DNA from 4 places in the Vibrio sp. KUL78 genome. Region 1 is predicted to be linked to each of the others. Evidence: predicted binding sites of a transcription regulator. Region 1 holds the regulator's gene; each other region holds the start of a gene.
What was found. Region 1 encodes PurR, which represses purine synthesis genes. Its sites were predicted from a motif close to TNANGNAAACGTTTNCNTNA; they were not measured.

Region 1 (7,604 bases):
CGTTAAGGTTCCACCAGTTCGCTTGGAACGCCGATGATTGCCATTGGACTTGAGCGCCACCGTTGTAGCTTGTGCCGTCGTCCCAAATGGGCAAACTGTCACACTGTACTGCCAAGCTTGGTGCAGAAAACAGTAAACTGGGGGTGAGCATCAGCGACAAATTCACTGACCGTTTAAATATTGGAATAGAGCCTAATTGTAGCTTGGTCATGGAAAATCCTTTTGTTGAACCAAAGAATGTCGTTGCCAATCAATGCTGCCCAATCGAAGCAGTTCAACGGAAACGACGCCACTATCAAACTAGCTCAGGTTTATAGAGTCTTTTTCCGACTCAGAAAGCACCGACTTCTCACGCGAGTCAGTTAACAAAAATAGTTACAAGTTGCATATACAACGACCAGGTATCTCTACATTGCTCCCATAAAAAAGCTCCAGCTATCAAAGAGACAACTGGAGCATTTTCTATCACTACACGCTAGCCGACTTTAATCACCAGCAAACATGTAGCCCTCGCCATGGACAGTGATAAATATCTGTGGATTCTTTGGATCGGATTCCATCTTGGCACGCATGCGACGGATAAGAACATCAATGGTTCTATCGTTTGGCGCATCAACTCGATGACTGATCATATTGAGGATACGCTCACGGCTCAGAACTTGATTTGGATACGTTGAGAGTGCAACTAACAATTCATATTCAGCCTTGGTCAGTTTTACAGGGTCGCCATTATTCGTCAATGAACGACGCTGCTTATCGAACGTCCATTCACCAAAGTGAACCACATGCTCGTTTTGCACTGACTCTTCAAGTACTGGCTGTTTGCGCGCTAGTGAAATACGCCACAATAGGTTTTTTACTCGCACTAACAGTTCGCGTAGCTCAAACGGCTTAGTGACATAGTCGTCTGCCCCCATCTCAAGGCCAACAATACGGTCAATACTATCGGTGCGACCGGTCACCAAAATGATTCCAATGTCTGACTGACTTCTTAACTCTCTTGTCAGCATCAAACCATCTTCACCAGGGAGGTTAATATCTAACATAACGAGATCGATACTGGATTCTTCCAGCACCTGACGCATCGTCTGACCATCTTCAGCTTCGCTAACCAAGTAGCCTTCATTTTCGAAGTAACCAGCCAGCTTACTGCGAGTGACTACGTCATCTTCTACAACCAAAACGTGATATTTCATCTGTGGTTTCTCAATCTTGTCATGACAGGGACATTCTATTCATAAACATTCACAATTCTAGTCTACATCCCCTCATAGGCATGGAAACCTTACTATTTTTTGATTCAAAACAACCAAAACGATTGCGTCTCATATGCAACGAATACTCGAGTCAACTTACCCTTAAAGCAATTAATTTTTGTCTTATTTTTTCATAAGTTAACTCAATTCTTCACACAACAAGTTATTGCTATTCATCTTTATTGGCTAAAATAGAGTTATCATTTTTGGAGATTATTCAAATGCAAGAAATCAAAGCATTTAATGAGCAACGCGCAGAAATCTATTGGTGGCTTTCAAGCCTATTCGCTGCGGAGCTCACTGATGATGAACTCAACAAATACCACAGCCCTGAAATTCGCTCTTTCTTATCTGGCTTAGGAGAAAACCCTTCCCTAAAAGAACCCATTCAGGTCTTTACAGAGTCCTTGAACCGCCTTCAAGTCAGAGAAGACGCACAATTAGAGCTTTCTGCCGATTTTTGCGATCTATTTTTAAAGTCGGACAAGCACGGCGCACTGCCTTATGCCTCTATGTATATTGGTAAGTCTGGTCTTTTAAATGATCAACCTGCACAAGATATGGCAGATCTTTTAGCTAAGCACAATGTAGCAGTGAATAAGGACTTAAATGAGCCAGCGGATCACCTCGCGATCGAGCTAGATTTCCTAGGCAACTTAATCATTCGCTCCAATGAGCTTGAAGCTGAGGCACATATGAACGATGCGCTGCACGAGCAAGCAGAGTTCATCAAGAACTACTTGATGACATGGCTACCTCAGTTTGTTGCGAAATGCCAAACTAACGACGAGTTTGGGTTTTATGCCTCTGCCGCTAAACTACTCGAAGCATTCTGCCAACTTGACTACACCTACCTAGAGGGTGAGCAAGACTAGCCAACCTAAAGCGCAAATCACTTGCATCACATCTGTGAGAATTAATTTGCGCTTTAGTTATAAATTTATTGGATAAGTCATTGCCAGCGCTCAAACCTAAGTCTACAATCCGCCGTTTAAATGCAAATGCCCTTGGCATTCAACGCGGACTTGTGTCCAAAAACACCTGTTGAAATCTACGCTCTGAGCTTTTTTCGCCGTGGCTTGCATGCAACTTTCGGTTTTCGCAGCCAAATACTATGTTTACAACAACATAGCGTTATATGTTTGCAAAGACCACTATACTTGAAGCGGTACCAACGTTAATTATCAAGCCGCGACTAATAGGATATCACTATGGCAACTATTAAAGATGTCGCCCGCCTTGCAGGCGTTTCAACGACCACAGTATCCCACGTTATTAATAAGACTCGCTTTGTTGCTGAAGCAACTCAAGAAAAAGTGATGGCGGCGGTCGACGAACTCAACTACGCACCAAGCGCCGTTGCACGTAGCTTAAAATGCAACTCAACAAAAACCATCGGTATGTTAGTGACTCAATCAACTAACCTGTTCTTTTCAGAGGTTATCGATGGTGTTGAGAGCTACTGCTACCGCCAAGGCTACACGCTGATCCTATGTAACACTGGTGGCGTGTATGAAAAGCAACGCGATTACATTCGCATGCTGGCAGAGAAGCGCGTGGATGGCATCCTCGTGATGTGCTCTGATCTTACCGAAGAGCTGCTAGAGATGCTTGATCGTCACGCCGACATTCCTAAAGTTATCATGGACTGGGGCCCAGAAAGCTCACAAGCGGACAAGATCATCGATAACTCTGAAGAAGGCGGTTATCTGGCAACGAAGTTCCTGATCGAAAAAGGTCACACGGATATTGCCTGCCTGAGTGGCCATCTAGAAAAAGCCGTGTGCCAAGAGCGTATCATCGGTTACAAACGTGCCCTTGCTGAAGCAGGTATCGAGATGAAAGACGATCGTATTCTTGAAGGCAACTTCGAATGCGATACAGCGGTTATCGCTGCTAACCGTATTGCTGCAATGGAAGACCGACCGACCGCTATCTTCTGTTTCAACGACACCATGGCGTTTGGCTTAATGAGTCGCCTGCAGCAACTGGGTGTGCGCGTACCGGAAGATATCTCTGTCATTGGATACGATAATATTGAGCTGGCTGAGTACTTCTCGCCACCTCTAACCACGGTTCACCAACCTAAACGTCGTGTGGGTAAAAACGCGTTTGAGATTCTATTAGAACGAATCAAAGATAAAGGTCATGAAAAGCGCATTTTCGAAATGCACCCAGAGATTGTTGAACGAGACTCTGTCAAAAGCCTTACATAGAGCTGACAAAAGTGCCTTTCTAGGCACTTTTTTTGAACCCCATTCAAGTTTTCTTCTCTCGATTGTTAGTTTTTTACGCACCCTCAAGCACAAATAACCCGCCATTATTTGAACCAACATCACATTTTTGCAACGGAGTAATCATAGGCTTATGTCGTTTTCATTTATTCTAATGAAGTCACGCACAGGGCAAACCATCTGAAAGGGTGGGACGCAAAGCCTCCGGCCTAAACCAATTTTTAATTGATAGGTAGCGGGGTTGCCGATGGCAAGGGGAGAAGACTCAGTTATGGCATATGCCTAACAGAGCTCTGACACCTGATTGCTATACTCTCGGACCTGATTCTGGTGACACAATCAATAACACCGAGAAAAGAATAAAGCATGGATAATCCTATACTAAAAAATTCAATGCAATTATTCGCTCAGCTTGGAAGAGTAAAGTCTCGCTCCATGTTTGGGGGATTTGGCATCTTCGTAGATGATACGATGTTTGCCTTAGCAGTGAATAACAAATTACATATCAGAACTAACCGTCAGACCGTATCCACCTTCAAAAAACTGGGTTACAAGCCTTATGTTTATAAAAAGCGTGGATTTCCCGTTGTTACTAAGTACTTCGCGTTACCTGAAGACTGTTGGCAAGATCAAGAAGGTATTCTCGATCACGCTAAACAGGCACTCGAGTTCGCGAAAACTGAGAAAGAGCAACAATCCGAAGCGAAACCTAATCGCCTGAAAGACCTTCCGAATCTTCGCCTTGCCACTGAGCGTATGCTCAAAAAAGCAGGCATTGAATCAGTGGTTGAACTTCAGGATCATGGTTCGGTTGAGGCTTTCAAGGCCATTCAGAGAACCCATTCAAGTACCGTAGGTTTAGAGCTTTTATGGGCTCTTGAAGGTGCGATAAATGGTACTCATTGGTCTGTGATTCCTCAGACTAAAAGAGATGAACTGGCTAGCTTAATTAATTAAGCTACGGTAATCTCGAGAAAAAATCAGCCTTATGGCTGATTTTTTTGTATTAGCTGAAAGGAAAAACATACTCATCCTTTCTACTACACTAATACTGAGTCATCAAAAGGATATCGTCATGAGCAAGAAGCTGATACTAGGATTGGTTTTGGTTGCTGTCGTCATTTACTTAGGCATCAACTTTGGTCAACACCTCACACTAGAAAACGCAAAAGCACAACAAGTAGCACTGAGTGAATACATCAATGAGAACTTCGTGGCTGCTGCCCTCACCTATTTCTTCGCTTACATAGCGATTACTGCATTCTCCGTTCCAGGCGCTGCCGTGGTTACCTTACTTGGCGCTGCACTGTTTGGCTTTTGGACTAGTTTACTGCTTGTTTCATTTGCGAGTACCATAGGCGCTACATTGGCATTCTTGAGCAGTCGCTTCCTACTTCGCGATTGGGTACAAAGTAAGTTCGGTTCGAAACTTGAGACGATCAATAAAGGTGTCGAAAAAGACGGTGCTTTCTATCTATTTTCTCTAAGACTCATTCCTGTGTTCCCATTTTTCTTGATTAACTTATTAATGGGTCTCACGCCAATTCGAATCTCTAAGTATTACTTGGTGAGTCAACTGGGCATGCTGCCAGGAACTGCAGTATACCTCAATGCAGGTACCCAGCTAGCGAACATTGACAGTCTATCAGGCATTGTTTCCCCTACCGTGTTGGCATCGTTTGCCCTACTCGGTTTGTTCCCACTTATTGCCAAATGGATTATGGGAAAAATCTCTCGCTCACCACAGGTACAGGAATAGATGAAGATATTTGTAGGCAATAACCCACCAGAAACACATATTGTCCAACAGCAGTTGATGGCTGAAGGTATAGAGTGTGAAGTACGAGGCGAAGGTGTTTTTGGGTTACGAGGGGAAGTACCGTTTGACGAAAGTTCTCTACCCTACGTTTGGCTTTTCAACAGAGAGCAAGAAATGATGGCACGAGCTGTCATTCAAGATTGGCAAAAACAGGCTGAGAAAAGCGGTAACGTGCCGTGGGTATGTTCAGCTTGCCACGAGACTAACGAAGCGCAATTTGGCGTCTGCTGGAACTGTCAGACGCCACAAACAGCTACGATGCCACAGACTTAATGAAATCTATTGAGTGCTTATTGAACTCTTCTGGACGCTCAACATTGCACACATGACCACAATCTTTGATCTCTAATAGACGGCTGGACTTATGTTCAGCCACCATCTCTTTGACTGGCTTAATAAACATATAGTCTTTATCCCCCATCAGATACAAAGTCGGAATCGGCAACTCTCGGTCTTTAAAGTAGCGGTTGAGAGGGTTCACTTCTGTCGTTAGGCGGTACCAACGCTTGAACTCTTTTTGGCACAGCTTTTTCGCCTCTCGGACGAATAACAATCGTGACTCTTTTTGGCCTTTTTGCGGCATGACAATATACGCGAACAAGCTGTAAAGCCACATATAAGGGATAATGTGCTTACTCCAGTTGCCAATTTTCACCAGAATTTGCGAGCGAGTATTAAAGCGAGTGACCGCACCGCCTAAGACCATGGAACGAACTCGGGAGTGTGCCAACTCGGCAATGTTGCGCACAATAATCGTTCCCAAAGACATACCGACAAAATGGGCTGACTGAATTTTAAGGTGATCAAGTACTTTGACGATATCCATCGTCACCTCTTTAAAGGTGTACTTGTTCGACATAATGTCTTTAAGGAGTTGGTTTGACTTACCGTGACCGCGCAGATCAATAAACAGCAGGTTAAAGTGCTCTCGGTAAGCACGAATCTGTTTAAACCATATGTTTGAGCTTCCACCTGCCCCATGTACGAATACCACCCACTCATTACTCGTTGGGTGCTGATAAGTTTTATGGAATAGCAAGCTCTCTGACATAGTTCTCAAGTTTCGTGATGTATGTGGGCGTTACGTTACCATAATTCGCCGTTTTACGGACAAAAACTCACAGGAATTTTGGTAAAAATGATTTACAAGTGTAGTCGATTATAAAAAAAGCGGCATAACGCCGCTTTTCAGTTTTTGCTCTAGTTTGCCTCGAGCGCCAGGTCGTACATCTTGACGTACTCTTTGGCTGACTCAGTCCAACTGAAGTCTTTTCGCATTGAGCGAAGCTGCATTTCATGCATCTGCTCAGGGTGTTGCAGATAGAATAGCAGTGCGCGTTGCAGGACAATTAACAAAGCATCATGGCAAGGCTCAACAAAACCAAAACCAGTGGCATTGTTAGGGTCATCATCAAAATCAATAACCGTGTCTTTCAAACCGCCGACTTTACGTACGATTGGCAACGTACCATAAGCCATACTATAAATCTGGTTCAACCCACACGCTTCAAACTCAGAAGGCATTAGGAAGAAGTCTGACCCTGCTTCTACCAAATGAGCAAAGCGATTGCTGTAAGCTTCTACAAACGCCAACTTATCTGAAAACTCTTCCGCTAGGTCATTAAGATGAGAAGCAATTTGTGGCTCACCCGTACCAATAATGACGACTTGAACGTCATTTTTTAGGAACTTATCCAAAATAGGAAGGATGTAGTGAAAACCTTTTTGGTGCGTCAAGCGACAAACCATGCCAATCATCGGCACTTCACGCTCTGGCAGGCCGAGCTCTTTTTGTAGCGCTGTTTTCGATGCGAGCTTACCCGCTAGCATGCTCTCTAGGTCATCACTGTAATGCTTAGGCAAATACTCATCGTGGCTTGGGTTCCACTCTGAGTAATCGCATCCATTAACGATGCCATGGAGATCTTTGGCGCGATGAACGAAATCATCAACCAAGCCATGCGAGCCTAACGGTGTCACCAGCTCAGCGGCATAGTTAGGGCTCACTGCGTTGATCTTATCTGCAAAAGCGATACCCGCTCGCAATGTACTTACCCAGCCATCACCGTACTGTAGAAACTCCATTCCAGAGAGATGAAGCTCAGGAATAATCTCTAACTGACTGTAAGAGAAAATCCCTTTGAAAATCGCGTTGTGTACTGTCAGTACTGACTTAGTACCATGAAAACGCTCATCTTCAGCGTAACGAGTCTTAAGTAAGAATGGGATAAGACCTGTGTGCCAATCATTCGCATGAATAATTGCAGGCTTAATGCCTAGCTTTGGTAACACATC
Region 2 (7,604 bases), 1.6 Mb from region 1:
TGGCAAATAAGCGAACACTTGAGATTAAAAAAGGAGGCTGACGCCTCCTTTTTGCTAGGTATTTCTAGTACAACCATTCAAATCGTAATGCTGGACCTACAGGCTGAGCAACGTCAACTGAAGGTGCTTGCACGCTTTCAGATACAAGAGGCTCAGTACTCACCTCACCGCTCGCATCTAGCGCATTATCTTGCGGCAGTGAACCATCCGGGGTCTCAATCACCTCTGTGTCTGGTGCTACAACTTGGTTATCTTCCATCTCAGTTTGCTCTAATTTCTTCACTAAACCCAATCTGAGCACTTCTTCCTCGAACGACTCAAGCGAGCCAAGCAAAGATACTCGCACTGTTACTTCATCACCATTGATCTCAGCGATATCAACTTTAGCTGTAGACGCTAAACGGCCTAGTGCACGTTCTAGCGTAAAGAAAGCATCGGCGCTGCTAATACGCGAGAAAGACACGGTAACCATACCAGCACTTTCGCCCAACACGGTTGAAGCGTTTTGAGCCGCGTAATAGTCACTGATTTCGTCAATTGCTGTCGCAACAGCCAGCTCGCCAGAGGTTGAACCTGCAATTGGCGCCAAGGTGTTTCTACCTAATTTATCCGGCGTTTGGTCATAGAGAGTATAACGAAGGCTGTTGCCCTGAAGACGAATCACGGCAACTGCATCAACAGGATAACGCAAACTTGCCTGTGCAATAGGTTCTACAAAGCCGCCCCAAAGGTCGGTCGTTTGAACGCCAGTAATGTCATCGAAGTCACCGATTGGGAAAGTCAGTGGTAAACCACGACGGTTGGCTTCCTTTTTCAGCTGATTGGCATTCGCGGAGTTGGTGTGCTCCCATACGATAGAGCGGTCATAACCGTTATCTTCTACAAGCCATACCATCACATTTTTACGCTCTACCGGCCACGATGACAAATCAGCCTGAGTAAGTAGTGTATTGATTTGCTGACTATTAAAGGTCAGGCGCATCGCTTGTTGCCCATCAACCTGGGTATAGCCAAGTTGAGTAATGTATTGTGAGCTTTTGCCTAGTGCCTTTTTTGACTACTGGGTTTGTTGCCGCACTTGAGTCACCACTTGCTTTCACCAACACATCCAACATACCTTGCTGGCGAGCGAGTTCATCAGCATTCGGCTGCTCTGAGTCCACAACGACCTCGGTCGAATAGATATCGACTTTTGTCAACGCATACGCTGGCAAAGCACACGCAGCAGCCAACAACAAAGCTAAATAACGCATAAGCATCCTAAATTACAAACAGATAAGCCGAAATGATAAGCAAGTATGGGATTTGGAGCAAGCTCACTGCTTCAAGGTTTGGTCAATATGTGTTTTTACTCAATACCATTGGCGGATCCAATACTAATCGCGCCAAGCTATTGAGATTTATCCAACAAAAATCCCGCAATATTTAAATAGATCATTAAGTAAACGATTGCGAAGTGTTAGAATCCTGCACGTTTTGCTTACTCTTTTTGACTTGCTTGGAAAAACATTATGAAAACGATCTTACAAGGCTCGCAAATGCTGTTCGTCGCATTTGGCTCCTTGGTACTCGTACCTCTTCTAACTGGACTTGATCCTAACGTTGCACTGTTTGGTGCTGGTGTCGGCACGCTATTGTTCCAATTGGTGACTCGTCGCAGTGTGCCTATCTTCCTAGCGTCTTCGTTCGCCTTCATTGCACCTATTATGTTTGGTGTGCAAACTTGGGGTGTCGGCGCGACCATGGGTGGCTTGATGGCTGCTGGTATCGTCTATGTCCTCATGGGCGCTGTGATCAAAGCGAAAGGCGTTGAGGTTATCCACAAATTACTGCCACCTGTTGTTGTTGGACCTGTAATTATGGTTATCGGTTTGGGTCTTGCACCTGTTGCGGTAAACATGGCGCTAGGTAAAACAGGCGATGGTGCAGTACAACTTATCGATGGTAATGCCGCGCTTTGGATCTCTGCGATTTCACTTCTGGTCACTATCAGTGTGAGTGTGTTCGCCAAAGGCTTCCTCAAGCTACTACCTATTGTAAGTGGTATCTTGGCCGGTTACGTGACGAGCTTATTCTTTGGTGTTGTGGACTTTACGCCTGTCGTTCAAGCGTCTTGGTTATCACTACCCAACTTCACTGCACCAGAATTTAATATCAATGCGATTCTGTTTATGCTTCCTGTGGCTATCGCTCCTGCGGTTGAGCACGTGGGTGATATGCTCGCCATCTCAAACGTAACGGGCAAAGACTACTTGAAGAAGCCTGGCCTTCACCGCACGATTACAGGTGACGGTGTGGCAACGATCGCAGCATCAATGGTTGGCGCGCCGCCGAATACTACGTACAGTGAGGTAACCGGCGCTGTTATGCTGACTAAAGCCTTTAACCCAGTGATCATGACTTGGGCAGCGGTGACGGCAATCGTACTGGCACTTGTTGGCAAGCTAGGTGCTATTTTGCAGACGATCCCTGTCCCTGTGATGGGCGGCATTATGATTCTGCTGTTTGGTTCTATTGCGACAGTAGGTCTTAACACACTTATCAAGAACAACGTCGATCTTCACAAGTCGCGTAACCTAGTGATTGTTGCTATCACGCTTGTATTTGGTATCGGCGGCATGGCATTTGGCATCGGTGACTTCAGCCTTCAAGGTGTGAGCCTATGTGGTATTGTGGCAATTATTCTTAACCAAATCTTGCCAGATGACCTAGGTGAGAACAAAGTGGTTGATAATGCGCAGATGGAAGATTAATTCCTCAGGCACAAAAAAAGGCTGACACACTGTCAGCCTTTTCTATATGCGCTAACTAATCGGTAATTATTGAGTACCGAAGATCTTATCGCCTGCATCGCCTAGACCAGGTACGATGTAGCCTTTGTCGTTTAGGCACTCATCGATAGCTGCTGTGTACATCTCAACATCTGGGTGTGCCTTCTCAAGCGCTTCGATACCCTCTGGCGCAGCAACAAGAACCAATACTTTAATGTGCTTACAGCCTTTTTCTTTTAGTAGGTCAATCGTTGCAATCATTGAACCACCTGTTGCCAGCATAGGGTCAACAACTAGAGCGATACGCTCGTCGATGTTAGACGCTAGCTTGTTGAAGTAAGGTACAGGCTCAAGTGTTTCCTCATCACGGTAGATACCAACCACACTGATACGCGCGCTTGGCATATGCTCAAGTACACCGTCCATCATGCCAAGACCAGCACGTAGGATTGGCACTACAGTCACTTTCTTACCTTTGATTTGGTCAATCTCTACAGGACCATTCCAACCTTCGATCGTCACTTTCTCAGTTTCAAAGTCTGCAGTCGCTTCATACGTTAACAGGCTACCAACTTCAGTGGCTAGTTCACGGAAACGCTTTGTGCTGATGTCCCCTTCACGCATCAAACCCAATTTGTGTTTTACTAGAGGGTGTTTAACTTCAACAACTTTCATGTCCAACTCCGGCTAAATTTTACAAAACCTGCAAATTATACATGGTTTCTTTCACTATTTCAGTCAGCAATGTGGCTAAAATGCCCTTTGTTAGCACTAAAAGTCGATCTAGCAACGTCAAATCAATAGATTAGCTTTCTCGGAAAATAGTTTGTATTTTCTTACGCAAACGTTTTCCTTTTTGTTTAAACCCCCTGTTAGAATAGCGCCGCTTTTCACATCCATTTATTTATCGAGGACTGTCCCGTGAGCGGAAACAACACTTCCCTAAGCTATAAAGACGCTGGTGTAGATATTGATGCAGGTAACGCATTAGTTGACCGTATTAAAGGCGCGGTTAAGCGCACTCGTCGCCCTGAAGTAATGGGAGGCATCGGTGGATTTGGTGCTTTATGTGAGTTGCCAACAAAATACAAAGAGCCGGTACTTGTTTCTGGTACAGACGGTGTTGGCACAAAACTACGCCTAGCACTAGACATGAACAAGCACGACACTATCGGTATCGACCTTGTTGCTATGTGTGTGAACGATCTTATCGTTCAAGGTGCAGAGCCACTATTTTTCCTAGATTACTATGCAACTGGCAAACTAGATGTTGATACCGCTGCAGACGTAGTTTCTGGTATTGCTGAAGGCTGTGTACAAGCTGGTTGTTCACTAATTGGTGGCGAAACAGCAGAAATGCCAGGCATGTACGAAGGCGAAGATTACGACGTCGCTGGCTTCTGTGTTGGTGTCGTTGAGAAATCTGAAGTTATCGATGGCACAAAAGTAGCCGCAGGTGATGCACTTATCGCTGTTGGCTCAAGCGGTCCACACTCAAACGGCTACTCGCTTATCCGCAAGATTCTTGAAGTTTCTGGCGCAGATAAGAACGAAAAGCTAGGTGAGCGCACCATCGGTGAACACCTACTAGAACCAACAAAAATTTATATCAAATCAGCTCTGAAAATGATCGCTGAGCACGATATCCACGCTATCTCTCACATCACTGGCGGCGGTTTCTGGGAAAACATCCCACGCGTACTGCCAGAAGGCACAAAAGCAGTTATCGACGGTAACAGCTGGGAATGGCCTGCTATCTTCAACTGGCTACAAGAGAAAGGCAACGTTGATACATTCGAAATGTACCGTACTTTCAACTGTGGTGTAGGTCTAATCGTTGCTCTACCTAAAGCGCAAGCTGACGCAGCGGTTGAGCTTCTGAAAGCTGAAGGCGAGAACGCTTGGGTAATTGGTGAGATCGCGACTGCAGAAGCTGGTGAAGAGCAAGTAGAGATCAATTAATTTCATGAAGAATATCGTTGTTTTAGTTTCAGGGAATGGTACTAACTTGCAGGCAATTATTGATGCCTGCGAGTCGACTATCACAAATGCTAAAGTCCGTGCTGTTTTCTCGAATAAAGAATCCGCATTTGCACTAGAACGTGCTCGCAAAGCTGGCGCCGAGGCAGAGTTCCTTGATCCTAAGCTAAGTGAAACACGCGAGGCATTTGATGCTGAGTTGATGCGCCGTATTGATGTACATAATCCAGATCTTTTAGTGCTGGCTGGCTACATGCGAATCTTGAGTGGTGAGTTCGTTCGTCACTACATGGGTCGAATGATTAACATTCACCCTTCGCTACTGCCTAAGTACCCAGGTCTGAATACGCACCAACGTGCTATCGAGAACTGCGATGAGCACCACGGCACCAGCATTCACTTTGTGACTGAGAAACTTGACGGTGGTCCTATCGTGCTTCAGGCGAAAGTACCTGTATTCGATGACGATACCGTTGAAACACTAGAGCAACGTGTTCAGAGCCAAGAGCATAAGATCTACCCTCTTGTCGTGAAATGGTTTGTAGAAGACCGTTTGCAAATGGATGGCAGTAGAGCCCTACTTGACGGCATTGCCCTTGGACCACAAGGTTACGCTGACAAGTAAGCGCATTGACCTGTGAATGAAATAAAAAAGCGAGTGACTTGTCACTCGCTTTTTCTGTTTTAGAGAGGCTCAGTCGGTGCCTGGCTTTTCGGTTTCGCCTCGGCAAATGGAACATCTGCCAGATCATCGACATTCGATGCCACCAGCTCACCAAAGTGGAACAAGTTGTACTCTCCTGGCTTCATGCGATGCCACGTCTCATTGCCAGTCAGTGGCTGAGTCGCGACGACCGACACGATATCATTTGGCGTCGTCTCTTCTTGGAAGTTGATGGTGACATCTTCGTCTAACAAGGTCGCTTTGCCGAAAGGCGCTTTGCGCGTAATCCAGTAGAGATGGTTGGTACAGTAAGTCATAACAAACTCACCATCACTCAGCAGCATGTTATACACGCCCAGCTCTCTCAACTCGTCACAACACTCTGCCACATAGGCAAACATTGCCATCAGATCTTGAGGAGGCTCTGGGAAGCGTTGCTCCAGCTTTTTTAACAACCAACAAAACGACAGCTCGCTGTCCGTCTCCCCGACTGGGCGAAAATGACCCGTTTCGAGGTGCTGATAATCACTTAGCTGGCCATTATGTGCGAAGGTCCAATAACGCCCCCACAACTCGCGCGTGAAGGGATGGGTATTCTCAAGATTCACTTTGCCACGATTCGCTTGGCGAATATGACTCACTACCGCCTTACTTTTAATCGGATAGTTTTGTACCAACTCTGCAATCTTGGAGTCGCAGCTTGGTTGTGGATCTTTAAAGGTGCGAAAACCTTTACCTTCATAAAACGTTATGCCCCAGCCATCCTTGTGCGGACCCGTATTGCCCCCACGCTGAATCAAGCCAGTAAAGCTAAAACAAATATCTGTTGGCACATTGGCGCTCATGCCAAGCAATTCACACATTGAGTTTCCTACTCTTTGGTTCCGATCATTGAGAATAACAGTGCGTTGTTATTCCATTTCTTTTTCAACAAGCTGAATAATGATGTGGATGATTTTAATGTGTACTTCTTGGATACGATCTGCGTAGCCAAAGTGCGGTACACGAATTTCAATGTCAGCTGCACCCGCCATTTTACCACCATCTTTACCCGTTAGAGCGATGGTTTTCATGCCTTTCGCTTGAGCAGCTTCAATCGCTTTAAGGATATTCCCTGAGTTGCCCGATGTTGACAAGCCAAATAGCACGTCACCTGAGCGGCCTACGGCTTCTACGTAGCGAGAGAACACAAAGTCGTAACCGAAGTCGTTACTCACACAAGAAAGGTGGCTAGGATCAGAAATTGCGATACCTGCGTAGCCTGGACGGTTTTCACGATAACGGCCAGTTAACTCTTCTGCAAAGTGCATAGCATCACAGTGAGAGCCGCCGTTACCACAAGACAATACTTTACCTTCTTGTTTAAACGAGTCAGCGATCATCTTTGCTGCAGCTTCAATCTGAGCGATGTTGTGATCGTCACTAAGGAATTTGTTTAGTACTTCAGCAGCTTCGTTAAGCTCATTTCTAATCAAGTCTTGGTACATAGGTTTATTCTCTTTGTTTTTGCGACATACACCTGATGTCTGTTCTATTTGAGTTTACCTATAAACCCGTAACTCTGTCGATAGACGTAACCCTACCTGTTCATCGAATTGAGAAATATTGTCAATCAACGCACAAATATGCACATGGACTGTGTTTCCGCTTGCTCAATTTAGCACCAATTAGAGTAATTACTTTTCAGATTTTACATTTGTGCAATATTTGAGTTACAATTATCACTGGTACGACCTCTTACCTTAAAGACAACAATATGAGTCGAACCAAAACAACCATTGCGTAAAACAACAATAAGTACCCAGATAAAGGAACCATCATGGACATCTTGCTCTCACTCGTCGCCTTACTTGGCGCTATTGGTATTAGCTTTTATCAACGAGCGTCATTGGCAAAATCCCTTCTGTTTATCACCGCTGCTATGGTGCTAGGCACGCTACTAGGCGTGTTTGGTGCGATTATGTGGGCGTTATATGTCGCAACTATTGCTATGTTGTGTGTCCCTGCAATTAGACAATCACTGGTGTCAGCAAAAGCACTAATCCTGTTTAGAAAAGTGCTTCCGGCTATGTCTCAGACGGAAAAAGAGGCATTGGATGCCGGTACCGTATGGTGGGAGGCAGAATTATTTAAAGGCAAACCTGACTGGCAGAAGCTGCAAAACATCACGCCTTCAAAACTAACAGAAG
Region 3 (7,604 bases), 1.5 Mb from region 1:
ATTACCCCTTTGGCAAGTAGGCTACTGCCTTTGCCAATCACTGCATTCACCGCACCTGAGTCGATAACAATGTTACCGGTTGCGGCAGGACCTGCGAGTATCCAACGTTTACGATTTTCCAATGCCTCTGGCAAGGGTAAGAAACGAGTACCTTGAGGTTCATTAGATAACGAATCAAATACCACGTTTTCTGCGCTGCCCGCTGCAATGATAACTTCGATGCCTGCGCGACGCGCAATATCTGCCGCTTGCAGCTTCGTCGCCATACCACCAGTGCCAAGTGTCGTACCGCTGCCGCCCGCTATTTTGCGAAGAGTTTCATCAATAGTCGTCACTTCGCGAATCAGTTCTGCATTTGGGTCTTTGCGAGGATCGGCAGTGAACAAACCACGCTGGTCAGTAAGCAACAACAGCTTATCTGCGCCACACAAGATGCCGACCAATGCCGATAGATTATCGTTGTCGCCAACCTTGATCTCACTGGTTGCTACCGCGTCGTTTTCGTTGACGACAGGGATGATGTCGTTTTCAACCAAAGCGTTGATCGTGTCACGTGCATTGAGAAAGCGTTCACGGTCCTCAAGATCGGCGCGCGTTAGCAGCATTTGTCCGATTTTAAGCCCGTAGATAGCAAACAAAGACTCCCAAACCTGAATAAGTTGGCTTTGACCAACGGCTGCTAATAGCTGTTTGCTCGCCATCGTTTTGGGAAGTTCGGGGTAACCTAGGTGCTCGCGACCAGCCGCAATAGCACCTGACGATACCATCACTACTGAGTGGCCAAGCTTTTTAAGCTCAGCACATTGTCTGACGAGTTCAACCATATGCGCTTTGTTAAGCGCTAGGGAACCACCTGTTAGGACACTGGTACCTAACTTCACCACTACCGTTTTTTTGTCGGTAGATTGACGAGTATTATCCGTTGTCATCTCTGCTTGTTTGACGTGAAAAGTTTAATAGGGAGTGATGTTTTAGCAATCAAACATCATTTGTACAAGTAAAAAAGCGGTAGGAAGGGAAAAGAGGCGCAAAAAAGGTCTCAATGCTGATTTGATAAGCATTGAGACCGGATTTCTAGTACTAGACAAACTCTACTGAATCATCGTGAATTGACACGCTCAGCTCGAACTTCTCACTGAGTGTCTTCACCAATTTTTCATGAAACACTTCTTGCGTTCGATTTATCTCACTAACTGCCGATTTTGGTGCAGATTCTAAAATCCATTCACCGGTCTGATTGTAACGGCCGATCTGGTACGTCGCTTCAAACTGGTCTTCAACTAAGGTTAAGTCTAACCACCACCCCCAAAACTCTCGATCTTCTGGAGACTTGGTGTCATCAACGCACACAGACAGGCAGTCAAAGTGATACGCGCCGTCCTTACATAAGGTTTCTCTCAAGTATGGGCCAATAGCCTTTAAGGCTGCAACTAAGCGATAGTGAGTAGGGGTTTTCGCCGCTTCTGACATAGTGAAACTCCGTTTCTATATGAAAATAGTTGTAAAGGTGAAATAGCGATAATTCTTATAGGATAATTATAGTTTTATCATATGCTTGATTACATACTGATTTCATATTTAACTAATTCCACACAAATGTCACCTTAAAAGTTCGTCCTCCAACCACTTAATCGCCATTTCGAGGGATTGCGCATACCCTTTTGCAATGCCCTTCGACGGAATCTGTTTCGACTTTCCATACTGACTAAACATAGCAAGCAAGCGGTTGTCTGATATCGGCGAGACAATATCGCCTTCCATACTCATCGCCAAGATAGGCACTTTAGTGCGACGTGACGACAAGAACCCTTGCACTTTCAGCGACCAGGCCGTGAGTTGTCCTGCCAGACTATTAATATCCACTGCATCTTTACCAATGCGAGATGCCAACATATCTAGGTACATCTTTGGCATAGATTGGATGATTTGCGGAGAAGCCAAGCAGTGATGGATTGGCGCTCCCAGTGTGACGCAGGCTTTGATTTTTTCTGGCTCTAGAAATGAGAGGCGAGCCATAGCATTACCACCGAATCGGAAACCCAGCACCCCTACTTTGAAATGGTCGACCCAAGGAATATTAGGAAGCTCATTTAACACAGCCTGGTGCAGACATGACGTATCCTCGGTCAACGGCCAATGAGAGCTGTGCCCTATTGATGGCATATCGACAGTCAGCATAGCGATACCCGCCGGCGCTAGATAATCTCGGAACAAACGCCACATATCTGTTTGCAGAGAATCAAGGCCTGCACTCACGATCACAACAGGTTGGGGTTTTTCAGTGCTCACCAAGTGGAGGTTGGCGGTAATCCGCTTATTTTTATATGGGACCTCTACCTGCTTGATAATATGACTGGTGTGTTTGGCCGCTTCGTTGTAAGCGTTATTCGCCAACACTTGAGCCTGCAAGGCTAGGTTGTCATTTTTCAGGTGTGGGTAGCCAGCGATACTAAAGCTCAATGAGGCCTTAAATAGCTCTTCTGCTGCAGCATCACCTGTAAGGTCGTTGGCTCGCTTTTGGTGAAGCATCCCAAGCTTGGTCCACTCATAGTTCCAGTTACCGCCGTGGTAGCCCATAACCGTATCGAGCCACTCATCTATCGTTCTTGAGTGATCAGAAGACGCAATTTTGGCAAGTGTCTCTTCCAACTCGATAGGGTCAATACCTTGCCATGCCCATTGCAGACGCAACAGGTTCCGGTACCAAGAACTCGGGTTCTCAGCGCGGCGGCGCTCAAGAATTTCCATGCTACTTGGCATATATCGAATGAGATGGGAGGTTTCCTTTGCTTGTTTGTTCTTTTCAAACAAGGTTTCGGAGATATTTTTACTGACTTCTTCAGACATACGCGCACCAACTATTACGATTACAGCATCAATATAATCGAATAATCATCATTATTCAGGGGTTTTATCGACATTTTAACGTGGTTCTATCGCTGTTAGTGACTTGGTTTGTTAAATATCTGAAATCCATGTTTCAGGGTTGACGACGGTTGATTGCAAATATGCTGGATTTCGAGCAAAAAAAAACCGCAACTTGGAAAAGTTGCGGTTTTTTTAAACATCACTGTTTACTTTTGCTTACGGTTAATTGGCTCAACGTAAGACAGTGCCATATCCCATGGCTGCTCGATCCAACAATCTTGGTCGATATCAACAATGTACTCGTCAACTAGCTCTACACCAGCTGGCTTAGCGCACACGGTTACTAGCTTAGCTTTCGGGTACATTTCACGAATTTTACGTGCTGTGTCACCGCTGTCCACAAGATCATCAACGATTAGGTAACCTTCACCGTCGTGCTCTGGAGCTTTAAGTACAGTCATATCACGTTGGTGATCGTGGTCGTAGCTTGAGATACATACTGTATCTACATAACGAATACCTAGCTCACGAGCTAGAATCGCTGCTGGTACTAGACCGCCACGACTTACACCGATAATGCCTTTCCACTGTTCCGCTGGCATTTGACGCTCAGCGAGTTGACGGCAATATGCGTGCATATTGTCCCAAGTGATGATGAATTTGTTAGCCATAATAATAACCTAATTAAACCGTATTCGAGACTTAAGCAGCCACAATGTACTTGATGACAAAGATTGCAGACATTACCCAAACACTCATGGATACGTCGCGACCTTTACCACTCAGTGCTTTAATAGCAGCATAAGCGATGAAGCCAAGTGAGATACCTTCTGCAATTGAGAATGTGAAAGGCATCAGCAAACAAGTCACAACAACCGGTGCCGCTTCAGTAATGTCTCTCCAGTCAATACCGACTAGACCTGACATCATTAGAATTGCTACATAGAATAGCGCACCCGCAGTTGCGTAAGCTGGGATCATACCCGCCAAAGGCGAGAAGAATAATGCAAGTACAAACAAAATGCCAACAACTACTGCAGTAAGACCAGTACGACCACCAGCTGCAACACCAGCAGTACTTTCTACATAAGAAGTGGTGTTTGATGTACCTAGTAGCGCACCTACTGATGTTGCTGTTGAGTCAGCCAGTAGTGCTTTGTTTAGACGTGGGATTTTGCCGTCTTTACCGATAAGGTCTGCTTTTTGCGCTACGCCAACTAGCGTGCCCGCCGTGTCGAACAAGTCAACAAATAGGAAAGCAAACACAACAGAGATCATACCGATTTCGAACACTGCCGAGAAATCAAGCTGCATGAACGTTGGAGCGATACTTGGTGGTGTAGACATGATGCCACCCCACTGAACGTCACCAAAAATCAGACCAAGGCCCGTTACTGCTAGAATCGCAATCATTACCGCACCTTTCACGCCACGGTGAACAAGAGCAATAGTAATGAAGAAGCCAACAGCCGCTAGCGTTGCTGGAAGAGAAGTGATGTGACCTAGAGACACAAGCGTCGCTGGGTTATCAACCACAATACCTGCGTTTTTCAGCGCGATAAGCGCTAGGAACAAACCAATACCTGCAGAGATACCTGTTCGAAGCGACATTGGAATCGAGTTAATGATCCACTCACGGATCTTAAACACGCTCAAAAGAATGAACAAGATACCAGAGCAGAATACTGCTGCCAGTGCCACTTGCCATGTGTAACCCATACCCAGTACGACTGCGTAGGTAAAGAAAGCATTCAGGCCCATGCCTGGTGCTTGTGCGATTGGGTAGTTTGCTACAAAACCCATAATGAAACAGCCGATAGCAGCTGCCAAACAGGTTGCAACAAATACTGCGCCGCGATCCATGCCTGCGTCAGCAAGAATTGCTGGGTTAACAAAAATAATGTAAGCCATCGTCAGGAACGTAGTGATACCTGCGATAATCTCAGTGCGCACTGTTGTGCCGTTTTCACTGAGCTTGAACAGCCTTTCGAGCATAATCGAATCCCTAAAAGTGTAAAAAGTAAACGGTTGCGTAAACGATTGGCGCGAATTATAAGGTTATCAAAACGCAAATTCCAGCTAGAATTTTCACTCTAAACAGCGAATTATCCTCTTGATATGAAACTCATATGGTAACGATCACTAACAATTTGAAATAGTTACCGAGAAAGCGCCCTTTTCCATCATAGCGACTAACCAAGACAACTGCGCAAAAAGTAACCACACTTTTTGAGATAAAGGCGGCATTTCACGGAAAAAAGGCAAAAAAACGCCACTCATATGAGTGGCGGTAGAATAATTTGGTCATCAATTGGGGTATGTAACCAACTATAAATTCTTCAAAATAGGGGGAAAACGTATCGCTTATCTACCGTAGTAGACGTTGTACGCGAAGTCTTTTGTGTATACGTTTTGATTCGTCCAAAACATCGCGCTTGCTAAACCTTTCATAACATCACCTTCTAACAAAACAAATAGTGGAAAAACGTTGCTTTGAGTCTCGGTTCCTTGGAGGCGATAAATCGGGCTCTGTCCGTGAGCATTGTGTTGATTCTCTCAACTGGTGAAAAGAATACCATATCGGATTAAAATTACAACCACAAAGACGATCAAAGTCACAAATATTTCATTTAACCTATCAAAAACCACAAATTCTGTAATTTTATTACGGATATTAATGTCATTAGTATGCATTGGCGCACACTATGCCAGTCACGAAAGTTGACATGACCCATTACATTATCTCTTCGGTTTCACTACTAGATGTTTACAACTAGTGGTATCCTTTGCTTTGTCTTTAATAAGCTAGAAATCCAGATGTTCACACCGTGAATTTAAACATCTGACGAAGAACAACCTAGTAAAGCCCGAATAAAGGAGAGTTCTGTGTCTGAATTCCACTCTGAAATCAGTAAGTTGTCACCAGCCCCAGTATGGCAATTTTTTGACAAAATCTGCTCAATCCCTCATCCATCAAAACATGAAGAAGCACTAGCACAGTACATTATTGGCTGGGCAAAAGAGCAAGGTCTTGATGTTAAGCGTGACACAACGGGTAACGTATTCATCAAAAAGCCAGCAACCGCTGGTATGGAAAACAAAAAAGGTGTGGTTCTACAAGCCCACATCGATATGGTTCCTCAGAAAAACGAAGATACCGATCACGACTTCACTGTTGATGCTATCCAGCCATACATTGATGGCGAGTGGGTAACGGCAAAAGGCACGACTTTGGGTGCTGATAACGGTATCGGTATGGCTACGTGCCTAGCCGTTCTTGCGTCTAACGATATCAAACACGGCCCACTGGAAGTGCTACTAACCATCGACGAAGAAGCAGGCATGACGGGTGCGTTTGGTCTTGAGGCGGGTTGGCTTGAAGGCGATATCCTTTTAAACACTGACTCAGAGCAAGAAGGCGAAGTCTACATGGGCTGTGCTGGCGGTATCGACGCAGCGCTTACCTTTGACATCGCACGTGAATCTGCACCGCAAGGTTATGTTGCTCGCCAACTAACACTAAAAGGTCTAAAAGGCGGTCACTCTGGCTGTGATATCCACACAGGTCGTGGTAACGCAAACAAACTACTAGGTCGCTTCCTAGCGGGTCATGCGAAAGAGCTTGACGCTCGTCTTATCGAGTTCCGCGGCGGCAGCCTTCGCAACGCAATCCCGCGCGAAGGTTTCGTTACTCTGGCGCTACCAGAAGAGAACCTAGCTAAGCTAGATGAACTATACAGCTTCTACACTGAGCTATTAAAATCTGAGCTTGGTGCTATTGAGACTGACATCGTGTCATTCAACGAAGCTGCGGATCTCGCTGATGTGTTTGCCTCTGAATCTCAAACGCGCTTCATCGCAGCACTTAACGCATGTCCAAATGGCGTTATCCGCATGAGCGATGACATCGAAGGCGTTGTAGAAACATCTCTTAATGTTGGCGTCATCACGACCCAAACAGACAAAGTTGAAGTGCTTTGCTTGATCCGTTCACTTATCGATTCTGGTCGCTCTCAAGTTGAAGGCATGCTGGCGTCTGTCGCTGAGCTTGCAGGTGCGACGATTGAGTGCTCTGGTGCTTACCCAGGTTGGAAACCCGATCCTGAGTCAGAGATCATGGCTATCTTCCGCGATATGTACGAAGGTATCTACGGTCATAAACCAAACATCATGGTGATCCACGCTGGTCTAGAATGTGGTCTGTTTAAAGAACCTTATCCAAACATGGACATGGTGTCTTTCGGTCCAACTATCAAGTTCCCACACTCTCCTGATGAGAAGGTGAAGATCGATACGGTTGAGCTATTCTGGAACCAAATGGTTGCACTGCTTGAAGCGATTCCAGCAAAAGCGTAATCCAATCAGTTAAGCCAATATAAAGCCGATGTTTAACCAAAACATCGGCTTTTTTGTTTCATATCAAACGCCAGTTTTGTGTTTCGAATACAGCCTGTGTATATTGAGACCAGTTATCATTTATAGAGAAAGACACTATGCAAGTTTACGGTTGTTGCGAATTGGTTCGTGAAATTTATGCTCAGATTGGCAGTGGTGATCAGGCTTACATCCCTCAGGCGATCTCTTGCGCGGTTCGTGCGCTTAATGATGTCGCAGCAGATGAAAACCTACCGAAAGACGTTCGTGAAAAAGCCGCTTTTGCTGCCGCTAACCTTCTGATTTCAGATTTCGAAGACAAATAGAGAACTCACCATGAATCTAGCCAATTTTGAAACGAT
Region 4 (7,604 bases), 370 kb from region 1:
CCAATATCGGGCTAGTGATAGATTCAGGGTTAGAGCGTCGTAATGTCCAGCGAAATGGTCAAACGACGCTCATGCTCACTCACATTTCAAAAGCGAGCGCGTCGCAGCGATCGGGCCGCGCAGGGCGCATGATGAATGGTATTTGTGTACGTTTGTATGGAGAGCATGCAGCATTAGAGTCGGTAACGCCACCGGAGTTACAACGCGAGTCTATCGTGGAGCCAATGCTGGCTTCCGCGGTTTGTGGGCACGAGTTAGAGACCCTGAGCTTTATCGACACTATACCGGATAAGTCATTAGCCTCGGCAAAAATGCAGCTCAAAGAGCTAGGGGCGATTGATGATAATGGCATTACCGAGCATGGGCGAAATCTTGCTCCACTGCCAGTTGATGCTATCTATGCCGATCTTGTCACTAAGATGCCAACCAAGGCGTTGAAAGAGGTCATGATTGATTTGACCGCAGCAATCTGCACCACGGGCAAGCTGTATCAACTGACATCTAACGAAGAAGCACTTGAACGCTTGGATATCGAAGAGCCGTTTGGATGCGATGCGCAAATCATGGTTGGTTTACTGCGTGGCGAGAGCTTCTCTGGCGTCAGCGCAGATCAAGATGCTTTGCGCGAAGCGCAAGGTTTGTCTGAGCAAATGCGATCGGTATTTGAGCTGCCGAGTCTAGAAGTCGCATCGCGATACGATCGAAGTGAATGGATCAAGCAGATGATCAATGCCAATCCAACGTTGTTGTTTGTGCGTCGAGAGAGACGACGCGAGGCGCTTGGTAATGGGTTGATTGAGGTCTTGTTGGGTCGCTCTAGTCGACTCAAGAGTAATGCAGAATCTGCGTTGGTGTTATCAACGCACTCCCTACCAGGGCGCGGTGTGAAACAGACGATGACCTTGGGAACCTTGCTAGTTCCGGTTGAACTCTCCTTGCTACGTGAGCTTTCGATAGGTGAGTGGGTTGCTGGAGAGACCGTTGAGACGGAAGCAGGCCTCATTAACACTGAAACCTTAGTTTATGCAGGAAGAACAATTGCCAAACGAGAAAGTGAACCTCAGGGAGAAGCCGCACTTGCGGTTATTGCTAATGCGATAATGAGTGGTCAACTATTCCCTGGGTTAGCACAAGACTTATCAACAAAAATGGCGCATTGGAAACTGTATCTTGAACTAGGATTGGGGCAAGGGCAGAGCTATGAGACTGGAGAACTGTCTCTATGGTTACAAAGTAGTCTTGACGAACTTGGCGTTGAAAGCTTCGACGATCTTGAACTTATCGATGCGAATGACTTTGAGTTTGAAGGCATTCCTGAATGGGAGTATGCCGACTTCGCCGCTAAGTATCCGCTTGTTATTCAATTGAGTGGTTTGACACTGACGGTTGAGTACTTCGGTAAAGGTAAACTAGTTGAAATCAGTCATCATTCGGGATCAAGAAAAGATGACCCTAAACGCAAAGAGCTGCCTGCCTGGTCGGGATGGCGAGTGAAGTACCGAAAAGCAAGCAGAGTGCTAGACTTGAGGTAGTGTCCGTTAGTGAGGTGTCAAGGCAGGTTACACAACAATTTGCCTATTGCTGAGCGAATGTTCAGAAGATGTTGCGTATTGGGTTTTTATATCACTTTTCACATCGTAAAAGGGCTATAAAAGACCGTTTTTATATATCCTATTGCTATATAAGCAAGCTTGAATGATAGTAATCAAGTAGCATTCTGCAATCGGGAGTGAAGATGTGTGATGATAAAAAATCGCCAGTGGAGTTTGATTACACCAGTTTTCTCGGCGAATCGTGCAGTAAAAAATGGACTTTCCTAGAGGCGTTGGCTTCTGTGGCTCCAGTGTTTGGTGAGGCTTGGAAAGAGACCACCAAACAAGACAGTGACCCAGATAGCCGCTTATGGGAGATGGCGCTTCAGTCTTTATCAACCAGTCGTAGTGATGAATCCAACCTAGTGTCGTTAATTCGACTTGCTCGAGATGAGCATATTGATTGCCTACAAGTGATAATGCCTTATTCACTCGATGCCGATCAAATAGAGACGATACAATCCAAAGGGAATGCGAGTATTACTGCAGTGCCCGATGAAGATCTACTGATCGCAGTGATCCATGCTTAGCATTAGCTTCGTCGATGCTAAATTGAGACTTAGTTAGCCATGTACATACCCCAATATGCGCGTAGTTAACAATGTTCGAACCAATGAAAAGGGGGAGCGCTATGCTCCCCCTTTTTGGTGCTGAATCTCTTTACAGCGAGGCGGTACTAGTCTGCAATCAAGTCGTATTCGGCACGCAAGATATCGATGATCTCTTGTTTTGGATTTTCGCTTAGCTTGATTTCACGGCCCGTAATCTTTTCTGCGATACCAGTATAAGTACGTGATACATCCATCAGTGCTTCTAGCGGCAATGCATTGTCTTTCGCAAGTGCTTCGCGCTCTGGCATGCGCTCTTTGTTTAGCAGGATATCAGGATCTGGGAAGTGGTTTAGCAGGAACTGGCGGAAGCCTTCTTTTGAGTTTTCAACAATGCTTCCTGTTTCGTAGGCTTTCGTATCCCAGATGCGCGAAGAATCAGGTGTGCCCACTTCATCCATATAGATTAGCTTTTCTTTACCCTTTGAATCCGTTACGTAGCCGAATTCAAACTTAGTATCAACAAATGTTTGATCAATCGCTTCAAGTGCATTGCTGATAACGCCAAAACCTTCTTTAAGCAACTTCTCGTAGCCATCAATGTCAGCTGCATTGGTAAAGTTGAATGCTTCGAAGTTGTCGACAATGTTTTGGCGAGTGATGTTGACATCATCTGCCTCAGGAACACCAGGAATACCGCGCAAGATACCTTTTGTGGACGGTGTAATAAGAATATCTTCTAGCTTTGAGTCTTTCTCTAGCCCTTCTGGTAGCGTAATACCGCAAAACTCTCGCTCGCCTTTCTCATAGGCACGCCACATTGAGCCAGTGATGTATTGACGACAAATAGCTTCGATCATGACTGGTTTAGCTTTTTGAACGATCCAAACAAATGGGTGAGGGATGTCTAGAATATGGCTATCCGCTAAACCGTTATCTTTGAAAAGTTGGAACCAGTGATTTGAAATCGCATTAAGTGCTGCGCCTTTACCAGGAACACCTCGAAGATCCCCTTCGCCGTGCCAAATGCAATCAAAAGCTGAAATTCGGTCACTGATAACCATAATCGCAAGTGGTGCGTCTTCTGCTACGTCGTAGCCTTTATCTTTGATAAGGCGGCGGCTATCTTCTTCAGTCAACCAATATACAGAACGCACTTTACCACTATGAACCGGTTTGTTAGTGCGAATTGGGAGATCGTCGTTTACGGCAAGAACTTGATCAGCAAGACTCATGGAGACATTCCTATCTAATGTAAGGTCGCGACAACAGCGACAACAAGTGGAAGAGTGGTAACACTCATTATTGCCACGCATCATACCAGAACTGGTTGAACCTGCCAGAGAAAAAGCAAACGTTTGCGCAATTTATTTATGTTATAGAGTCAATTGTTTAAAAAGACGGCTTTAGGTTCGTGTAAAGGGTGGTTGTGTGAGCGGAAATGTGCGTACGTCTCGAGGCAGGTTCGCTGCCTCGAGTCTGAAAAGAGGCGTATCAATGTAGGTAACGTTCGCCAGATAAAAAGACAACTTCGCATTGCTGGCTTAATGCGAGTGCATTCAGAGTCGCTTGCTCTTGGGTACTGAACTGACCGTTGGCGATAATGGCGCATGCGTTTCCAGAGCGGATTGCTTTTTCGACAACTTGATATTGCGTCAAACTAGCAGAAGGTTTCATTTGAACCATATGTTTACCCAACTTATGAAAATGAAGTGCTTGTCCTGCAGAAGGGCGAGGGCATTCCGCTGTCATCAAAATCCACTGTGGTCTAGACGTTAGCTTCGATAACTTTTCAAGAACTTCATCCTGAATTCCTTGTGGCGCAATACTGCTACCGAATGCGTTGTAAGTACGTGAAACATTGTATTGAGAGCGAATTTGATTGTTGAGTAACATAACCCTGTTCCTTTATACATGCTGTATGTTTATACAGTAGTTTTTTGTAGGGGAAAGATCAAGCATTTTTTGTTCATTAAAAACTCAATTGTATTTAAATTATTGATATTTAATGATTTTTAAATTGAAGTTATCGCGAGCTATTGTGAGGAAATAAGGGAACAACAGTAGTTTTGAATAAAAGTACTGTACAACCGCTGTATAGTACGTCTATTAGCTAGCGATGAGATGAGTGGTGTGTAGGGCGTTTGAAGGTAGAGACTAAAACGCCTCTGTTAACAGAGGCGCATTGCATTTCATTTATGGTTGAGCGGTCATTTTGTTTCGAAGCTCGATTTCTGCGAGATTAAATTGCCTGACATCCATAACGGCAAAACTTAAACATTGCTCGCAAGAGTGATGGCACTTGCCGTCAATATACTCATGTTTAGTGACATAACTAGGTGTGTGGCACCAGTCACAGATACCTTCTTTAGTGAATATGTACATTATTACTCCCCACCCTTATCTGTCTGGGTGTTATTTTCGCGGAGTATTATGACACAAAACCAATAGGAATGTTAAATATATGTTTCATAAAGAGCGATGTTGTGCAGATTTGGTTATAAAACCGCCAGTTTAAATAGCGATTATCGACTCTTTAGATGGTTGGTAAGCGTTTTCAGTGCAAGGTTAAGCTGCTTCATCTCTTCTTCACTACCTTGGGCATCTGGGTGATAGATACGGCTCAACTGTTTGTAGCGCGCCTTGATTTGTCTTGCAGTAGGTGGTTCATTCATGTTGAGCCCGAAGCGAAGGTAGGCATCCCTTACTGTTGAATGTGGGCTTTGGGAGCTTGAGTTTTGGGAATCAGTCGAGCGACTGCGCAGTTGTTCGGTTGCCGACTTAAGCTGTTTTTGCAATGTTTTGATGATCTGCTGCTGTTTAGCGAGGTTTTGTTTTAGCTGTCCGAGGTTCAATTCATGATCATTGGACGCACGCATTGTTTGTCTCTGTAGATAGACTCCAGTCGCAATGATTGCTCCGACCAAGACAAGGTAGCTCGCGTGGATTAACCAACGCCAATCTGAAGAGGTCGCCTCCGGCGAGGGTATGTGAGTAACCGCTTGAGGTGCATTTGCTTGCTCTTGCTGTTTCAGTGCCTCTATCTGGCGCAACTGCTGAGCATTGAACTGTGCTTGAAGTGCGGCGTTATAGGCTTCTTGATAGCTAGGCGAAGCATCTTTCGCAAGGGAGTACCACAAAACCGCTTGGTCTTCATTAGGAATGTCTACCGCAGCTTGTTGATAGAGTTTAGCGACTTTTCCGAGTGCAGAAACGTCACCTTGAACCGCGAGCTTAGTATAGAGTAGCGCGGCTTTTGATGGATTGGCTTGTACACCTCGACCAAACTCTAGCGCTTGTGCATAGTTAAAAGTCGCGGCGGGATGTTCATTCTCACTGGCTTGTTGATACCAGTGTGCCGCTTTTGTCAGGTCGCGTTTAACACCTTCACCCGTCTCGTAGGCTAGACCTAACTGGTATTGGGCATCGGCATTGTTAAGTAGGGCTTGTTTTTCGAGCGCCTCCGTAGACGCCAGGGCGGAGTAGGATAGGCAGAATAATACGAGTAAAAGCAGCATGCTACGTGGGTGAGTCGCCAAGCTTTTTAAGCATCTATTCTGCACTCCATTGGCAAGTTAGATAGGTGTCTATTTCAGTAGTTTTGGAGCTTGCGCACCGTCAATAGGTCGGTTAACTGACACCTTTCGACCTTTTTTAAGACCGACTTCATAGTCGGCAGTGATGTTCTTCATCGCTTCTTTTAATTGCTGTTTGAAGGTTTCACGGTCGATGTTTTTAAACTCTTTATCTATATAGTTATTGATCTTGTTCGCTGATTCGTCATCTGGTGTGATGACTGGCAGCTTTTCAAGCGCTCCCTCAATCCAACCAGAGACAAAAGAGTTAACACGGCGCGTCACTTCGGTTGTAGACGTGCCAGAGCCGGCAAAACTATTTCTAAACTGGCCTGTCTGCTCGTTCATTTCACGGTAAATGATGTCAAACGCAAAGGCCGCAAAAGATAGCGCGATCCGCTTCACCAATGAACTCAACGCGTTTTAGCCCTTTGTGATTGAGTAGGACAGCTTCAACACCAAACTTGGTGTTGATACCACGAATAACACGCAGCAAGGTTGAGCTGATGTTGGTCGGAAGCAGGTGAGTGGATTGCGTCTTACCCATCTTGATGAACTCGATATCATCTTTATCGAGACCATATTTCAACATCAGCCTATGCGCCATTTTGATGGCGTTTGCGGCTTCATTGACGTTCGCTGAGTTGCCTAGCTCTAGACATTTAGCGATCTTTTTGAGGGCTTTTTGTTTATCCATCGACAACCTGAAGTTTCTCAACCGTGGAAGAAAAAGGGGGGATATTTTAGCGACTTTTATGCAAAAGTGGAAGGGTGTCACAATAGGTGTGTATGGCTATGAAACTTCACACAGCCATACAGAAATTCAATGAAGGTGCGTATCATAGCCCGAGTTGATCGAGGAGGTCTTGGTTGTCGTCGACCGCTTCCGCTTTGGGTTTGGCTTTCTCAGATTGAGCCGTTCGAGCTTTCTCAATTATAGCGTCCGGACACTCGTCTGGCTGAATCTCAAACTCTTCCATTTGAATAAATTCCGTCTTATCCATCGCAAACTCAAGATAGAAGATATTGTTGTTTTCTGTCGAGAAGGTAACGCGTCTCGCTTGTGGGCGCTCCAAGTTAGTGTCTACAGAGAGCACCACTTGCTTGTTGATAGACAGCATCTTTGGCTGGTTTTGAGTAATGTTGGTTTGTAGCTCTTTACGCACTTTATTCGTGAAATCGCCGACCAGTTGGTTCATCAACTCACCAAGCACATCGCCTACTTCGTCAGAGTTGTGGTGAATGGCCAGCTCCTCTTCAGGCATGCCCATGTTACGCATGTAGTTGGTATAAAGCTCAAGGGCGGCTTTGGACGTAAAGTTAATCACCACCAATCCCGAAAATCCGCCATCGAATAAAACAAAACAACCGTAGTCCGGCTTAAGTGTCGTTTTTGTTATCTTCTGAACCATGGCCGAATAGGTGACGCTGGATTCTGTTGCAGAAGTCAGGACGGTGGAAACCGATTGGCAAAGTTTTAATAGAATATCTTCTGTAGTGATTACTTTTGTTTTCTTCATTGCGGACCGCTTGATCTTATGGTGTCTTCCTTAGTCTTAGGAGTGTGTCACGAAGCTCTGGTGTTGAAAAGGCATAAAACATAGGTAATGACTGTGAGTTTCCGATTTGATCACATTTTTAATTGTTGTAAAGTGACGGGATAAGTAAAATCGATGTGCTTTCAGCGACGTATATAATCAAGTGAACTCAAGGTGCGGGATTTTCAGCAATTGAGTATGCAATTCTAAGACGTCTGCGACGCAGGGCAATTCTCACAATTTACTCCTTTGCCGAGTGGATCGGCAGACTTAAGGGGCAGGAAGCTAATGTTACCAAGATTACACTCACAATCTGATATACATCCCACTGTGCTGGTCTTTTTTACAGCA

Region 2: the regulator PurR is predicted to act here: its motif matches at 3,608-3,627, upstream of purM (phosphoribosylformylglycinamidine cyclo-ligase).
Region 3: the regulator PurR is predicted to act here: its motif matches at 4,885-4,904, upstream of AC6I8Y_RS12455 (NCS2 family permease).
Region 4: the regulator PurR is predicted to act here: its motif matches at 3,487-3,506, upstream of AC6I8Y_RS07165 (phosphoribosylaminoimidazolesuccinocarboxamide synthase).

What each region holds. Positions count from the first base shown of each region.
Region 1 is NZ_AP045837.1:1,137,723-1,145,326, reverse strand. It holds gene AC6I8Y_RS05605 (Ig-like domain-containing protein) at 1-211, opposite strand, end outside; gene torR (two-component system response regulator TorR) at 486-1,196, opposite strand; gene torD (molecular chaperone TorD) at 1,478-2,131, shown strand; gene purR (HTH-type transcriptional repressor PurR) at 2,468-3,472, shown strand; cyclic di-GMP riboswitch class I at 3,651-3,739, shown strand; gene AC6I8Y_RS05585 (TfoX/Sxy family DNA transformation protein) at 3,857-4,447, shown strand; gene AC6I8Y_RS05580 (TVP38/TMEM64 family protein) at 4,566-5,249, shown strand; gene AC6I8Y_RS05575 (putative signal transducing protein) at 5,250-5,582, shown strand; gene AC6I8Y_RS05570 (alpha/beta fold hydrolase) at 5,563-6,360, opposite strand; gene glgA (glycogen synthase GlgA) at 6,510-7,604, opposite strand, start outside.
Region 2 is NZ_AP045837.1:2,748,279-2,755,882, forward strand. It holds gene AC6I8Y_RS12835 (DUF2069 domain-containing protein) at 1-10, shown strand, start outside; gene AC6I8Y_RS12840 (DUF2066 domain-containing protein) at 65-982, opposite strand; gene AC6I8Y_RS12845 (DUF8605 domain-containing protein) at 996-1,253, opposite strand; gene AC6I8Y_RS12850 (uracil-xanthine permease family protein) at 1,512-2,753, shown strand; gene upp (uracil phosphoribosyltransferase) at 2,820-3,446, opposite strand; gene purM (phosphoribosylformylglycinamidine cyclo-ligase) at 3,693-4,733, shown strand; gene purN (phosphoribosylglycinamide formyltransferase) at 4,738-5,376, shown strand; gene AC6I8Y_RS12870 (class II glutamine amidotransferase) at 5,436-6,278, opposite strand; gene lpcA (D-sedoheptulose 7-phosphate isomerase) at 6,327-6,902, opposite strand; gene fadE (acyl-CoA dehydrogenase FadE) at 7,235-7,604, shown strand, end outside.
Region 3 is NZ_AP045837.1:2,665,733-2,673,336, forward strand. It holds gene proB (glutamate 5-kinase) at 1-929, opposite strand, end outside; gene crl (sigma factor-binding protein Crl) at 1,081-1,470, opposite strand; gene frsA (esterase FrsA) at 1,600-2,847, opposite strand; gene gpt (xanthine phosphoribosyltransferase) at 3,075-3,539, opposite strand; gene AC6I8Y_RS12455 (NCS2 family permease) at 3,571-4,863, opposite strand; gene AC6I8Y_RS12460 (aminoacyl-histidine dipeptidase) at 5,755-7,224, shown strand; gene AC6I8Y_RS12465 (YaeP family protein) at 7,362-7,568, shown strand; gene AC6I8Y_RS12470 (DUF4250 domain-containing protein) at 7,579-7,604, shown strand, end outside.
Region 4 is NZ_AP045837.1:1,511,616-1,519,219, forward strand. It holds gene AC6I8Y_RS07155 (helicase-related protein) at 1-1,532, shown strand, start outside; gene AC6I8Y_RS07160 (transporter) at 1,736-2,122, shown strand; gene AC6I8Y_RS07165 (phosphoribosylaminoimidazolesuccinocarboxamide synthase) at 2,269-3,375, opposite strand; gene AC6I8Y_RS07170 (hypothetical protein) at 3,635-4,036, opposite strand; gene AC6I8Y_RS07175 (hypothetical protein) at 4,337-4,519, opposite strand; gene AC6I8Y_RS07180 (J domain-containing protein) at 4,666-5,658, opposite strand; partial or broken gene AC6I8Y_RS07185 (DUF2786 domain-containing protein) at 5,728-6,412, opposite strand; gene AC6I8Y_RS07190 (DUF3334 family protein) at 6,555-7,235, opposite strand.